DNA from 4 places in the Neorhizobium sp. USDA 3394 genome. Region 1 is predicted to be linked to each of the others. Evidence: predicted binding sites of a transcription regulator. Region 1 holds the regulator's gene; each other region holds the start of a gene.
The links. The regulator LexA, encoded in region 1, represses DNA repair genes until DNA is damaged. The targets are predictions, from matches to a motif close to TGTTCNNNNTGTGTTCNG.

Region 1 (3,206 bases):
CCTCGGCCTGGAGTGGGTGATCGCCATTGCCAAACACATCGCGGCCTGGGGCGGCGATGTCGGCACAGGGCGGCAGCATCCCTGGTTCCTGGCCGTCGCGACGGCAGGGTTTCTGCTGCTGACGCTGCTGAGGACGAGACTGAGACTGATAGGCCTACCGCTGATGGCGACCGCTCTGCTGCTTTCCTGGCAGGAGCGGTCGATGCCCCTCCCGGACATCCTGATCTCGGAAGACGGGACGATGGTCGCACTTGTCGATGGAGAAGGGGTCGCCACCAATCGCGCCCGCCCGCCCGACTTTGTCTACGACCAATGGAAGAGGGCACTTCTGCTCGGCGATCCCACCAAGCCCGAAATGTCGCCACCCAGGGACAAGCCTCCCGACGAGAGGCCACCCGACGACAAGCCTCCCGGCGAGAAAACCAACGGGCGCCGCGAACTGACACCGCAGGAACTCGAAACGGCAAAATCGAGTATAAAACAGGCGCCTGCCGGCCGCTTCACCTGTGAGCCGACCGCCTGGTGTGCGGCAGGCACCGGCAAGGGCATCGTCATCGCTGTCGAGGATAGCCGTTATGCAGGCGCCGCCTGCGATGCCGCCAATCTTGTCATTGCGCCGCGTGCCCGCTTCGACCAATGCCGGTCCGGCGCCCTGATGATCAATGGTGCCACGCTTCGCAAGGCGGGCGCCCTGGAGATTTTCCTCAACGGCGCGACCGACATTCGGCGCTGGCAGGCCCGTGCGGCCATGGCGGGCGCAGACCGTCCCTGGAGCAGGCACCGCCACTATGATTGGCGAAGCCAGGCGTTCGACAGATCGTTGCCGGAACCGCTCCGGCGGATGATCAATGATAACGGCGGATGAGACCGACGAGCTTGCCCTGGATTTTCACCCGGTCCGGCCCGAAGATGCGGGTTTCGTAGGCGGGGTTGGCGGCCTCGAGGGCGATCGATGCGCCGCGGCGGCGGAAGCGCTTCAGCGTCGCTTCCTCGTCGTCCACCAGCGCCACAACGATATCGCCCGGATTGGCCGTATTGCTGTTGCGGATGATCACGGTGTCGCCGTCCAGGATGCCGGCCTCGATCATCGAATCGCCCTTGACCTCGAGCGCATAATGTTCGCCTGAACCGATCATCTCGGCTGGCACCGCGATGTCATGCGTGTTGTTCTGGATCGCCGAGATCGGCACGCCGGCGGCGATGCGGCCCATGACCGGAACGGTCGTGGCGTTCGAAGAGTCGTCGTTGGCGGCGGGTTTCTGAGGCGCCGCGACCGGCTGCGGTTTGCCGAGGCTGCCCTCGATGACGCTTGGCGAAAAACCGCGCCGCGGCTGCATGCTCGGCGAATAGGCTTCCGGCAGCTTGATGACTTCGAGCGCCCGGGCCCGGTTCGGCAGGCGGCGGATGAAGCCGCGTTCCTCAAGTGCCGTGATCAGGCGGTGGATGCCGGACTTGGATGCGAGGTCGAGAGCGTCCTTCATTTCGTCGAATGACGGCGGGACGCCGGATTCCTTCATGCGTTCGTGAATGAACAGAAGCAATTCCTGTTGTTTGCGCGTGAGCATCTTTTGGCACCCTCAGAGTCGGAAACAAATCCAGAACAGACACTATATGTTCCATATGTGTTCCGCAAGTCCCTAAATTTTCGTGAAGTATGATGATTTTTTCTTCATAGATGCGTGCCAGATATCTCGTGTCTCACCACTTGCGCGGCGCGAGCCCGCTGCCAAAGTAGCTATGCGATTCCAATCCCGGGGGCCCTCGCGTGAACGCAAGACCGATCGATCATCTCGTGCTGCCGGTGGCGGGACTTACCGCTGCGCGTTCCCGGCTCACGAAGCTCGGTTTTACAGTTGCGCCCGACGCTTTTCATCCTTTCGGCACAGCCAATGCTTGTGTGTTCTTCTCGGATGGCAGCTATCTGGAGCCGCTGGCCCTTGCCAATCGCCGCCATGCGAGCGCTGCCGCCAAGCGCGGCAACGTTTTTACCGCACGCGATCTGGCCTTCCGCGGGGCACGCGACAGGCAGGGCTTCTCGGGGCTCGTTGTCGCCACGGGCGACGCGATGGCCGATCACGCGCGTTTCAAAATGCGTGGCGTCTCGGCAGGCGACGTGCTGGAATTTTCCCGCGGGATGACCTTGCCCGACGGCTCCGAAACCGAGGCGAGCTTCCGGCTGGCTTTTGCGGCAGATGACCGGGCACCCGACTTCCTGATGTTTTCCTGCCAGCGCATCAACCCTCTGCCGGCCGATCGCGGCGAACTGGAGCGCCATTCCAATGCGGTCTTGGGGCTGGGCGAGATCATTCTGTCGGCATCGGCGCCCTCCGATTTCTCAGCCCTGGCCGAGCAGGTGCTGATGACAAAGGCCAAGCCGGAGCCTGCATCGCTCGAGCTTGCCGCGGCCAATGCCCGCATTCGCATCCTGCAGGATCACGAACTCGAAGCGGAATTCGCCCTTCCGTCGACGCCGGGCGCCGAAGGCCTGCGCGGCCGGGCGATCATCTTCAAGACGGCCGATCTTGCCGTGACAGAGATCACCCTTGCTGCTAATGACGTCGCATTCGTCCGCCGGGAGGGCCGTGTTCTCGTCTCGGCGGCGCCCGGCCAGGGTGTTTTGTTCGGCTTCGAGGAATAGGTTCATGGAAGTTACCGCCAATCCACGCGTCTCCGTCGGCGAAGGAGACGGCAAGGTGGTTTTCGCGCAGGATGCAAAGCTGTCGCTGATCGCCGGCCCCTGCCAGATGGAAAGCCGCGACCACGCCTTCATGATGGCGGATGCGCTGAAGGAACTCTGCGGCAAGCTCGGCATCGGCCTCGTCTACAAGTCCTCCTACGACAAGGCCAACCGCACGTCGATTTCCGGCAAGCGCGGCATCGGGCTCGAAACCGCCATGGAGATCTTCGCCGACCTCAAGAAGGAATTCGGGTTTCCGGTCCTGACCGACATTCACACGGAAGAGCAATGCGCCGTCGTGGCGGAGACGGTCGACATCCTGCAGATACCGGCTTTCCTCTCCCGCCAGACGGACCTGCTTGTCGCAGCCGCCAGGACCGGCCGCGTCATCAACGTCAAGAAGGGCCAGTTCCTGGCGCCCTGGGACATGAAGAACGTGCTCGCCAAAATCACCCAGAGCGGCAACCCGAACGTTCTGCTGTGCGAACGTGGCGCCTCCTTTGGCTACAACACGCTGGTCTCCGACATG
Region 2 (3,206 bases), 520 kb from region 1:
CAGCGAACTTTCCTATCCCGACGATTTCGATATCGCGCCCGTCCGGCTGACGGTCGATCTCGGTGCGCTTGCCGACAACTGGCGGGAGATGGCGCGGCGTTCGGGAACGGCGCGGACGGCGGCCGTCGTCAAGGCCGATGCCTACGGGCTCGGGCTGGAGGATTGCGGCATCACGCTTTACGAGGCCGGCGCCCGGGATTTCTTCGTCGCCGTGGCGCGGGAAGGCGTGACGCTGCGTGCCTATGCGCCCGACGCGCGCATCTATGTTCTCTCCGGCATCTGGCCCGGCCAGGAGGCGATGTTCTTCGAACACGATCTGGTGCCGGTTCTGGCCTCGGAAGAACAGCTCGCCTTCTGGATGTCGGTGACATCGGAATATGGCGACCACCCCTGTGCGCTGCAGGTCGATACCGGCTTCAATCGTCTCGGCCTGCCGCTTGAGGATGCCATCGCCTTTGCCGACGACGTGTCGCGGCCGGCAAGCTTCTCGCCCGTTCTGGTGCTGTCCCATCTTCATAGCGGCGACACCCCCTCCTCGCCCCTCAACCAGAAACAGCTTTCGGCCTTCCAGAAGGTCGCGGAGGCTTTCGACGGCATCGAGACGAGCCTTTCGGCTTCCGCCGGGATCTTTCTAGGCCCCGAATACCATTTCGATCTCACCCGCCCCGGCATCGCGCTTTATGGCGGCGAGGCAATCGTTGGCGTACCGAACCCGATGAAGCCGGTCGTCAAGGCGGAAGCCCGCATCATCCAGATCCGCGACGGGAAAAAGGGTGAGACGGTGAGCTATGGCGGAACCTACCAGCTCTCCCGCGACAGCCGGCTGGCGATCGTGTCCGCGGGCTATGCGGACGGCTACAGCCGAGCACTCTCCGGCTCCGGCGTACCGTTGCGCCAGACGGTCGCCCAGGGCGGCTTCGGTTTCGTCGCCGGCCGCAAGGTTCCGGTCATCGGCCGCATCACCATGGACCTGACGATCTTCGACGTCACCGATATCCCGGCATCGGAGATCCAGGCCGGCGACTATGTCGAGCTGTTCGGCCCGAACATAGCCGTCGACGACGTTGCCCGTAACGCCGGCACGATCGGCTACGAACTGCTGACCAGCCTCGGTCTGCGCTATGAGCGCAGGTATATCGAAACCGAATAGCTGCCGCCCTCCTTGCCATCAGCCGCATTTTCGGGTTAGAGAGCAATAGTTCCGCTTTTGTTCACGGTGGAATTTGTGAATATCGAAGGCGGCACCTGATCCCATGGCAAAATCCAAAACCCAATTCGTGTGCCAGAACTGCGGCACGGTGCATAACCGCTGGGCCGGCAAGTGTGACGGCTGCGGCGAGTGGAACACCATTATCGAAGACGACATGATGGGCGGCATCGGCGGAGGCCCCGGCAAGGTGCCGAAGAAGGGCCGTGCCGTGGCGCTCACCACGCTGTCGGGGGAGACCGAGGAAGCGCCGCGGATCTTCACCGGCATTTCCGAACTCGACCGGGCGACCGGAGGTGGGTTCGTGCGCGGTTCGGCGGTGCTGGTCGGCGGCGATCCGGGCATCGGCAAGTCGACGCTGCTGATGCAGGCGGCCGCCGCGCTTTCCCGCCGCGGCCACCGGATCATCTATGTCTCGGGGGAAGAGGCGGTGGCGCAGGTCCGGTTGCGTGCCCAGCGGCTGGATGCCGCCGATACCGAGGTACTGCTCGCGGCCGAAACCAATGTCGAGGACATCCTCGCCACGATCGGCGAAGGCAAGCGCCCCGACCTCGTCATCATCGATTCGATCCAGACGCTGTGGAGCGACACGGCCGATTCGGCGCCCGGCACCGTCACCCAGGTGCGCACCGGCGTGCAGGCGATGATCCGCTTTGCCAAGCAGACCGGGGCCGCCATGGTTCTCGTCGGCCACGTCACCAAGGAAGGCCAGATCGCCGGCCCGCGCGTCGTCGAGCACATGGTCGATGCGGTCCTCTATTTCGAAGGCGACCGCGGCCACCACTACCGTATCCTGCGCACCGTCAAGAACCGATTTGGGCCGACCGACGAGATCGGCGTCTTCGAAATGTCCGACAAGGGGCTTCGCGAAGTCACCAATCCGTCCGAGCTTTTCCTCGGCGAGCGCAACTCGAAATCGCCAGGCGCCGCCGTCTTTGCCGGCATGGAGGGTACGCGGCCGGTTCTGGTCGAGGTGCAGGCGCTGGTGGCGCCGACCTCGCTCGGCACCCCGCGGCGTGCCGTGGTCGGCTGGGATTCGTCTCGCCTTTCGATGATTCTCGCGGTGCTTGAGGCCCATTGCGGCGTCAAGCTCGGACAGCACGACGTTTATCTCAACGTCGCGGGCGGTTATCGCATCACCGAGCCGGCGGCCGACCTTGCGGTCGCTTCCGCACTGGTATCCTCGCTTGCCGGTCTTGCCCTGCCGGCCGATTGCGTCTATTTCGGCGAAATCAGCCTCTCGGGGGCGGTGCGGCCGGTTTCGCAGACCGCCCAACGTCTTAAGGAAGCTGAGAAACTTGGTTTTGCAGGAGCGATGCTGCCGGCCACGTCCGCGGAGGTGCCGAAGGGCTCGAACGGACGCTGGGTGACGATCGAGGACCTGCCGGACCTGGTGTCACGCATCGCCGGTTCCGCTTCCAAGCTGAGGCAAACGCCGGAAGATGATTGATCTTCCGTTAACAAGCCCGCTGATGTATGACGGCTGCGGTAAGGCGGGGCGCCGGGCTTGAAGCCGGCAAGTCTTGAAGTCGGCAAGTCTGGAGTAGATCATTTATGCCCATCACGATTTTCGACGGTATCGTCATCGGTGTGACGCTGTTTTCCGCCGTGCTCGCCATGGTTCGCGGTTTTTCGCGAGAGGTGCTGTCGATCGCAAGCTGGGCCGGCTCGGTTGCCGCCGCCTATTACCTCTACCCGCTGGTCCTGCCCTATGTGAAACCTCATCTCAGTGACGAGCGTATCGCGATCGCCGCATCCGCCGGCGCCATTTTCATCATCGCGTTGATCATCATCTCGTTCATCACCACGAGGATCGCCGATTTCATCATCGACAGCCGCATCGGCGCGCTCGACCGGACGCTGGGCTTCCTGTTCGGCGCCGCCCGCGGCATCCTGCTGCTCGTCGTGGCCGTCGCGTTTTGGAACTGGCTGGTGGCCGCCAACGCGCAGCCGAGCTGGGTGACGCAGGCGAAATCGAAACCGTTCCTCGACACGCTGG
Region 3 (3,206 bases), 1.9 Mb from region 1:
CGATGACCGCCTTGACCGATATCAATTATTCCTCCGTTCCTCTTCGCCGCTCGATCCTGAGTGTGCCGGCCGGCAATACGAGGGCGTTGGAAAAGGTGCATGGGCTGGATTGCGACGCGGTGATCTTCGACCTGGAAGATTCGGTTGCGCCGGAAAAGAAGGGCGAGGCCCGCGACAACCTGCGCCGGCTGTTTAGGGAAAATCCGCTCAAGGGCAAGGAAGCGATCATCCGCATCAACCCGCTCGAAACCGAGTTCGGCAAGGCGGACATGGATCTCGTCACCGAGGTTTGCCCCGACGTGGTGCTGATCCCCAAGGTCGAGCACATGTCGCAGATCCAGGCGGTGGCGGATATCCTTTCCGAGGCCGGGGTTCCGGACAGTCTTGCGATATGGGCGATGATCGAAACGCCGAAGGGCGTCCTGAATGCGCCGGCGATTGCTCCTGTCGACGAACGGCTCCAGTGTTTCGTGGTCGGCCTCAACGACCTGCGCAAGGAAACCGGCGTGCTGCCGCAGCCCGGCCGGGCCTATCTGGTGCCGTGGCTGATGCAGATCGTGCTCGCCGGCCGCGCCCATGGCATCGAGGTGATCGACAGCGTCTTTAACGACTTCAGCGATGCGGAAGCCTTCGAAGCGGAATGTGCCCAGGGCCGCGCCATGGGCTTTTCCGGCAAGATGCTGATCCATCCGGCCCAGATCGAACCCGCCAACCGGCATTTCGGACCCGACCCCCGTGCCGTGGAAGAGGCGGAGGCGGTAATTGCCGCCTTTGCGGAACCGGGAGCGCAACATCTCAACATCATCAACCTGAACGGCAAGATGGTCGAAAGGCTGCATCTGGTGGAGGCCGAAAGACTTGCCGCCACGGCCCGGATCATCGCTGAAAGAAAGAAAACGCCATGAAACTGTATCGCTTCCTCACCGGTCCCGACGATTCCTCCTTCTGCCACAAGGTGACGGCGGCGCTGAACAAGGGCTGGGAACTGTCCGGCTCACCGACCTATGCCTTCAACGCCACGACCGGCGAGATGCAGTGCGGCCAGGCAGTGACAAAAACCGTTCACGGCAAGGAATACGATCCCGAGATGAAGCTCGGCGAGCAATAGGCTCCAGTCAGAGGATCAGCGCTGGGCGGCTTCCTCGGCGCTGGCCTCGATGCGCTCCATGTCGTCGTCGCTGAGGCCGAAATGGTGGCCGATCTCGTGGATCAGCACATGGGTGATGATATCGCCCAGGGTTTCCTCGTTTTCCGCCCAGTAATCGAGGATCGGCCGGCGGTAAAGCCGGATGCGGTTCGGCAATTCGCCCGTTTCCATGTTGAACCGCTCGGAAATGCCGCGGCCTTCGAAAAGGCCGAGCAGGTCGAAAGGCGTCTCGAGCGCCATGTCCTCGAAAACGTCGTCGTCCGGAAAATCCTCGATCTCGATCGTCAGGTTGACGGTGAGAGCCCGGAATTCCTCCGGTAAGTGACCATAGGCCTCGATCGCCAACGACTCGAATGTGCTGATCGTCGGCGCGTGGCGATCCTGCCAATCGTCGGTCTGGTCGATGCGGGCCATAGGCTCTCCTTCTTATCAGGCCCATATAGTACCTCCCGCGATATTTTTCGAGTGAAGAATCATCGGCCTAGGATCCCAGGAAAAGATTCCCAGGATTTGGTTGTTGACTCTTATAGGCAGCTCTGGAATCCATAGGAACATAAAGAGAACATTACGGATGGAGCTGACACCATGGCAGAGCACGCCACGGCGCAGGAGGCGCTTTTTGCCCTGCGCGAACAGATCGCCAGACTGGAAGGAAAATCTCTGCCGGCGCTTGCCGCGGCGGAACAGGCGGACTCGGCTGCCGATCCGGAGGGCAGGACATCCAAGAAAAACCCACCCCGTCTGCCATTCGGCATAACGCAGATGGACACCGCATTGGAAGGCGGTCTGCCGCTCGACGGCATCACGGAAATCCGCTCGCTGCTGATGGGAGATGCCGGGGCCGCAAGCGGCTTTGCTCTCTCGCTGGCATCTCATCTCAAAGCGAGACAACCGAGCGAGGCGCCGGTTCTCTGGATCGGCGATGTCGTCTCCACGCAGGAAGCCGGTATCCCCTATTCCGTCGGCCTCAAACAGTTCGGATTGAGCCCGCGGGATGTTCTTTACGCCTCGCCGCGCAAGCTGGACGATGCCCTGTGGCTTGCGGAGACCGCGGTGGCCAGCGGGGCTGTTGTCGCCACCATTCTCGAGATCCGGGGAAACCCCAGGCATTTCGGCCTCACCGAAAGCCGCAGGCTGGGTCTCAGGGCAAAGGCCGCGGGCCGGCCGCTCTTTCTAGTGCGGCATGCGGGGGAGGAGGAAGCGAGCAGCGCTTCCTTCCGCTTCCTTGTCGAACCGGCGCCGGCGGCTCACCGGCATCTTGCGGATGGATCCCTGCTTGGCGGCAGCATCGGTCATCCTGTTTTCAAACTCACCCTGGAGAAGAGCCGTAACCCGGCTCCGCTGTCCTTACTTCTGGAGTGGAACCCCCATGACCGTCAATTTTCCCTTGGCCAAGACACAGGAGAGGCTTTTTCTTTCCGCAACCCGCCAGCGCATCCTGGCGCTCGTCTTCCCGCATCTGGCGACCGACAGGATCGCGCGCCGGCTCTGGGGGATGTCGTGGCGCTTGAAAGAGCGTCCTGAGCACCCGCCGATCCTCTGTGCGGGGCGGCGCGAAAACGCGATGCGGCTCACGGCGCTGGACGAGGTTTCCGAGCGGCTCGGCCTTAAACGCGGACAGGGTCTGGCGGAAGCGCGCGCGATGTTCCCGAAGATCGACGTGGTGGATGAGGACGAGGCGGCCGACCGTGCTCTGCTCGAAGCGATTGCGGACTGGTGCGACCGTTATACCCCGCTGGTGGCGCTGGACGGACGCGATGGTCTCTTTTTGGATATTACCGGCTGCGCACATCTCTTCGGCGGCGAACACGTCTTGCTCAAGGAGGTGCTCGGCCAGCTTCTCCACATGGGCTTCGATGTCAGGGGAGCGATTTCTTCCTCACCCGGCCTTTCCTGGGCCGCCTGTCGCTTCGGCCGGGGCGGGGTGATTGCCGAGGGGCCGATGGGAGAGGTTCTGGCGCCGCTGCCGGTCAATGCCCTGAGGATTGACGGCGCAACGATCGCCTCGCTCTACAAGCTCGGGCTGAAGCGGATCGGCGACCTGCTGCCGCTGCCGCGT
Region 4 (3,206 bases), 870 kb from region 1:
CTTGCGCGCCATCTCGATGACATTGGCCTCGGCATTGGCGATCAGCCCCGGAATAAGCTCCGCTTCCGGCAGGTTCCTCCAGTATTTCTTCGGCATCTCCGTGGTCATCATCTTCACCTTCAACCGCGCCGGGTTGAAGATCGAGGCGTAATAGGTGCGCCACAGCTCGTCGGTCTCGTCACGCAGATCAGGCTTCTCCGCCGGCTCATCCGTCGTGCGCAGCGTCTCGCCGTCCCAGGAGGCCGAACCCTTTGGCGTCAGGATCAACCAATCCATGTCGGTGAAGCGCCGCTGGAAGAAAGGCGCCACCCGGGCGATGATGAAGTGATCCGGCTCGAACCAGGAGATGAAGCGCCGCCGCCCAGGCACGCCCTCGGGCAGCGGCAACTCCTTGAAACGCACGAAAGCGGTCATCTTGTGATAGTCGCGGCCGACCGATTTCGCCATGCGGCTGGCGGCAACCACGTCCGGGTCGGTCGCCATCCGCAGCAGATGCCGGCCATGCACCACCCCGCCATGCATCATCCGGAACAGCATGCGGTAGAGCAGCGCGAACCGGGTCGGGTCGGAATGGCAGAGCACCGCCTGCGCCAGCCGGATGAAGGCAGGCTGCACCGTCATCGGCTCGCAGTCCGGATGCGGCGGCGGCAGGTGGTTCTCGTCGAAACCGAACAGCCCGTCGGCATCGTCCATCGTCCGCCATTCGATATATTCGGGCACGATGCCGGCCATCAGGAAGGCGCGGGCGGCATCGCGCCACTCGGTGAGATCGCCCCTGCCCCGCAGCGAAAAACGGTACCTCATAACAGCGACAACTGCTCAGGCTTCGGCTCGAACATCGCCCTCAAATCCGTCCGGTCGACCAGCCGGTGCGGCGTCCAGCCCTCCGCCATGATGAACGGCTGCACCTTCCTGAGCGATACGCCGAGCCGCTTCAGATCGTCGAGCCTCAGCCGCCCGAACCGCCGCGACGACAGGATGCCTTTGACCGTCTTGGTGCCGAAACCCGGCACCCGAAGCAGCATCTCCTTCTCCGCCCGGTTGACGTCCACCGGGAACCGTTCGCGATGGCCGAGCGCCCAGGCGAGCTTCGGGTCGAGATCGAGGTCGAGCATGCCGCCCGCCTGAGTCGCGGTGATTTCACCGATCTCGAAACCGTAGAACCGGTAGAGCCAGTCCGCCTGGTAGAGCCGGTGCTCGCGCATCAAAGGTGGCTTGATCAGCGGCAGGGTCTTCGACGAATCCGGGATCGGGCTGAAGGCGGAATAATAGACCCGTTTCAGCCCGTAGCTGCCATAGAGCCGGGCGCTGGTACCGAGTATCGTCGCGTCGCTGGCGCCGTCGGCACCGACGATCATCTGCGTGCTCTGCCCGGCCGGCGCGAACGTCTTCTTCCGTTTCGTCTGCAGCGTCGGATCGGCCATTTCCTCGATCTTCAGCCGCAGCTTGCCCATCGACCGGCGGATGTTCTCCGGCCGCTTTTCCGGCGCGAAACGGCTGATGCCGCTGTCGGTCGGCAACTCGATATTGATCGACAGCCGGTCGGCATAAAGCCCCGCCTCCTCGATCAGATGCGCGGATGCTTCCGGAATGCTCTTCAGGTGGATGTAGCCGCGGAAATTATGGGTTGTCCTGAGCTCCCTGGCGATCCGCACCATCTCCTCCATCGTGTGGTCGGAGGAGCGGATGATGCCGGAAGAAAGGAACAGGCCTTCGATATAATTTCGGCGGTAGAATTCCAGCGTCAGCCAGATCACCTCCTCCGGCGTGAAGCGGGCTCGCTCCACATTGCTGGACGACCGGTTGATGCAATAGGCGCAGTCGTAGATGCAGAAATTGGTGAGAAGGATCTTCAGGAGCGATATGCAGCGCCCGTCCGGCGCATAGGCATGGCAGATGCCCGAACCCTCCGTCGAGCCGAGCCCGCCTGTCGCGGACGAGTCCCGCTTCACGGTTCCGCTGGAGGCACAGGATGCATCGTATTTGGCGGCATCCGAAAGGATCGCCAGGCGTTCTTTCAGCGACTTCTTCATTAGGATGTTCACTAAATGTTCTTTTTCAGCCAGTCAAGTCATTGACAAACGGTGCCGCTTGCAATCTCATGGTGAAGGAGGGGCACACGGACAAGGTTTCGAAATTCCTAGCGTTCGCTGTCGAAATTCTGTTATAGTGACCTACATTCTGATTTTACGATGGTTCCGAAGTTTCGCTCCGGAACCTGTTTCTTTTTGTGTCCGCGGTATCCGCGGGCATGCGCCTGAAGGACAAGGAAATGGTTGAAAAGGTACCGATGACGCAGAGTGGTTTTTCCAAGCTGCAAGAGGAGCTGCGCTGGCGTCAGCAGGAGGAGCGTCCCCGTATCATCGAGGCAATCGCGGAAGCGCGCGCCCATGGCGACCTTTCGGAAAATGCCGAATACCATGCCGCCAAGGAGGCCCAGAGCCATAACGAAGGCCGCATCACCGAGCTGGAAGACCTGACCGCGCGTGCGGAAGTCATCGACCTATCGAAGATGTCCGGCTCGAAGATCAAGTTCGGCGCCACCGTGAAGCTCATCGACGAGGACACCGACGAGGAAAAGATCTACCAGATCGTCGGCGACCAGGAAGCCGACGTGAAGGCAGGCCGCATCTCCATCTCCTCGCCGATCGCGCGTGCGATGATCGGCAAGGAAAAGGGCGATTCCATCGAAGTGGTCGCCCCCGGCGGCTCCAAGGCCTACGAAATCCTCGCCATTTCCTGGGGCTGATACGCCCGTGGGCAAACAAGGCGACCCCGCCATCATCGATATCCGTGACGTCGAAGTGATCGCGCCGAATTTCAAGCGGCGGCTCTCCGGCGTCACGTCGACCATCATCCAGCTCGTTCCCGTCCAGAGATCGCTTGGCCAGAAGGTCGCGGCGCTTGGCCCCGGCCTGCCCGCCGATCTGCCGCATATCCGTTACCGCGACCTCTTCCGCCTCTGGTCGCCGCCGCGCGGCAAGCGGTGCCGGATCTGGCACGCGCGCCGCAATATCGAGATGCTGCCGGCGATTTTCATGCGCGACGTGCTGCGCATGCCGATGAAGATCGTCTTCACCTCGGCCTCCCAGCGCCGCCATACCGGCTGGACCAAATGGCTGGTCTCGAAGATGGACGGCGTCATCGCCACGAGCGGCAAGACTGCGGATTATTTAACGGTCAAGAACACCGTCGTGCTGCACGGC

Region 2: a site for LexA is predicted at 1,198-1,215, ahead of radA (DNA repair protein RadA). Genes of this name have one in related genera too.
Region 3: a site for LexA is predicted at 1,695-1,712, ahead of ACZ9EJ_RS19115 (ImuA family protein). Genes of this name have one in related genera too.
Region 4: a site for LexA is predicted at 2,039-2,056, ahead of ACZ9EJ_RS05085 (putative DNA modification/repair radical SAM protein). Genes of this name have one in related genera too.

What each region holds. Positions count from the first base shown of each region.
Region 1 is NZ_JBWCDU010000001.1:1,941,990-1,945,195, reverse strand. It holds gene ACZ9EJ_RS09225 (ComEC/Rec2 family competence protein) at 1-865, shown strand, start outside; gene lexA (transcriptional repressor LexA) at 846-1,565, opposite strand; gene ACZ9EJ_RS09215 (VOC family protein) at 1,766-2,638, shown strand; gene kdsA (3-deoxy-8-phosphooctulonate synthase) at 2,643-3,206, shown strand, end outside.
Region 2 is NZ_JBWCDU010000001.1:2,463,875-2,467,080, forward strand. It holds gene alr (alanine racemase) at 1-1,150, shown strand, start outside; gene radA (DNA repair protein RadA) at 1,254-2,657, shown strand; gene ACZ9EJ_RS11895 (CvpA family protein) at 2,762-3,206, shown strand, end outside.
Region 3 is NZ_JBWCDU010000001.1:3,871,142-3,874,347, forward strand. It holds gene ACZ9EJ_RS19100 (HpcH/HpaI aldolase/citrate lyase family protein) at 3-905, shown strand; gene ACZ9EJ_RS19105 (DUF1737 domain-containing protein) at 902-1,108, shown strand; gene ACZ9EJ_RS19110 (metallopeptidase family protein) at 1,124-1,561, opposite strand; gene ACZ9EJ_RS19115 (ImuA family protein) at 1,733-2,671, shown strand; gene ACZ9EJ_RS19120 (Y-family DNA polymerase) at 2,712-3,206, shown strand, end outside.
Region 4 is NZ_JBWCDU010000001.1:1,076,761-1,079,966, reverse strand. It holds gene ACZ9EJ_RS05090 (UdgX family uracil-DNA binding protein) at 1-804, opposite strand, end outside; gene ACZ9EJ_RS05085 (putative DNA modification/repair radical SAM protein) at 801-2,033, opposite strand; gene greA (transcription elongation factor GreA) at 2,273-2,749, shown strand; gene ACZ9EJ_RS05075 (glycosyltransferase family 4 protein) at 2,781-3,206, shown strand, end outside.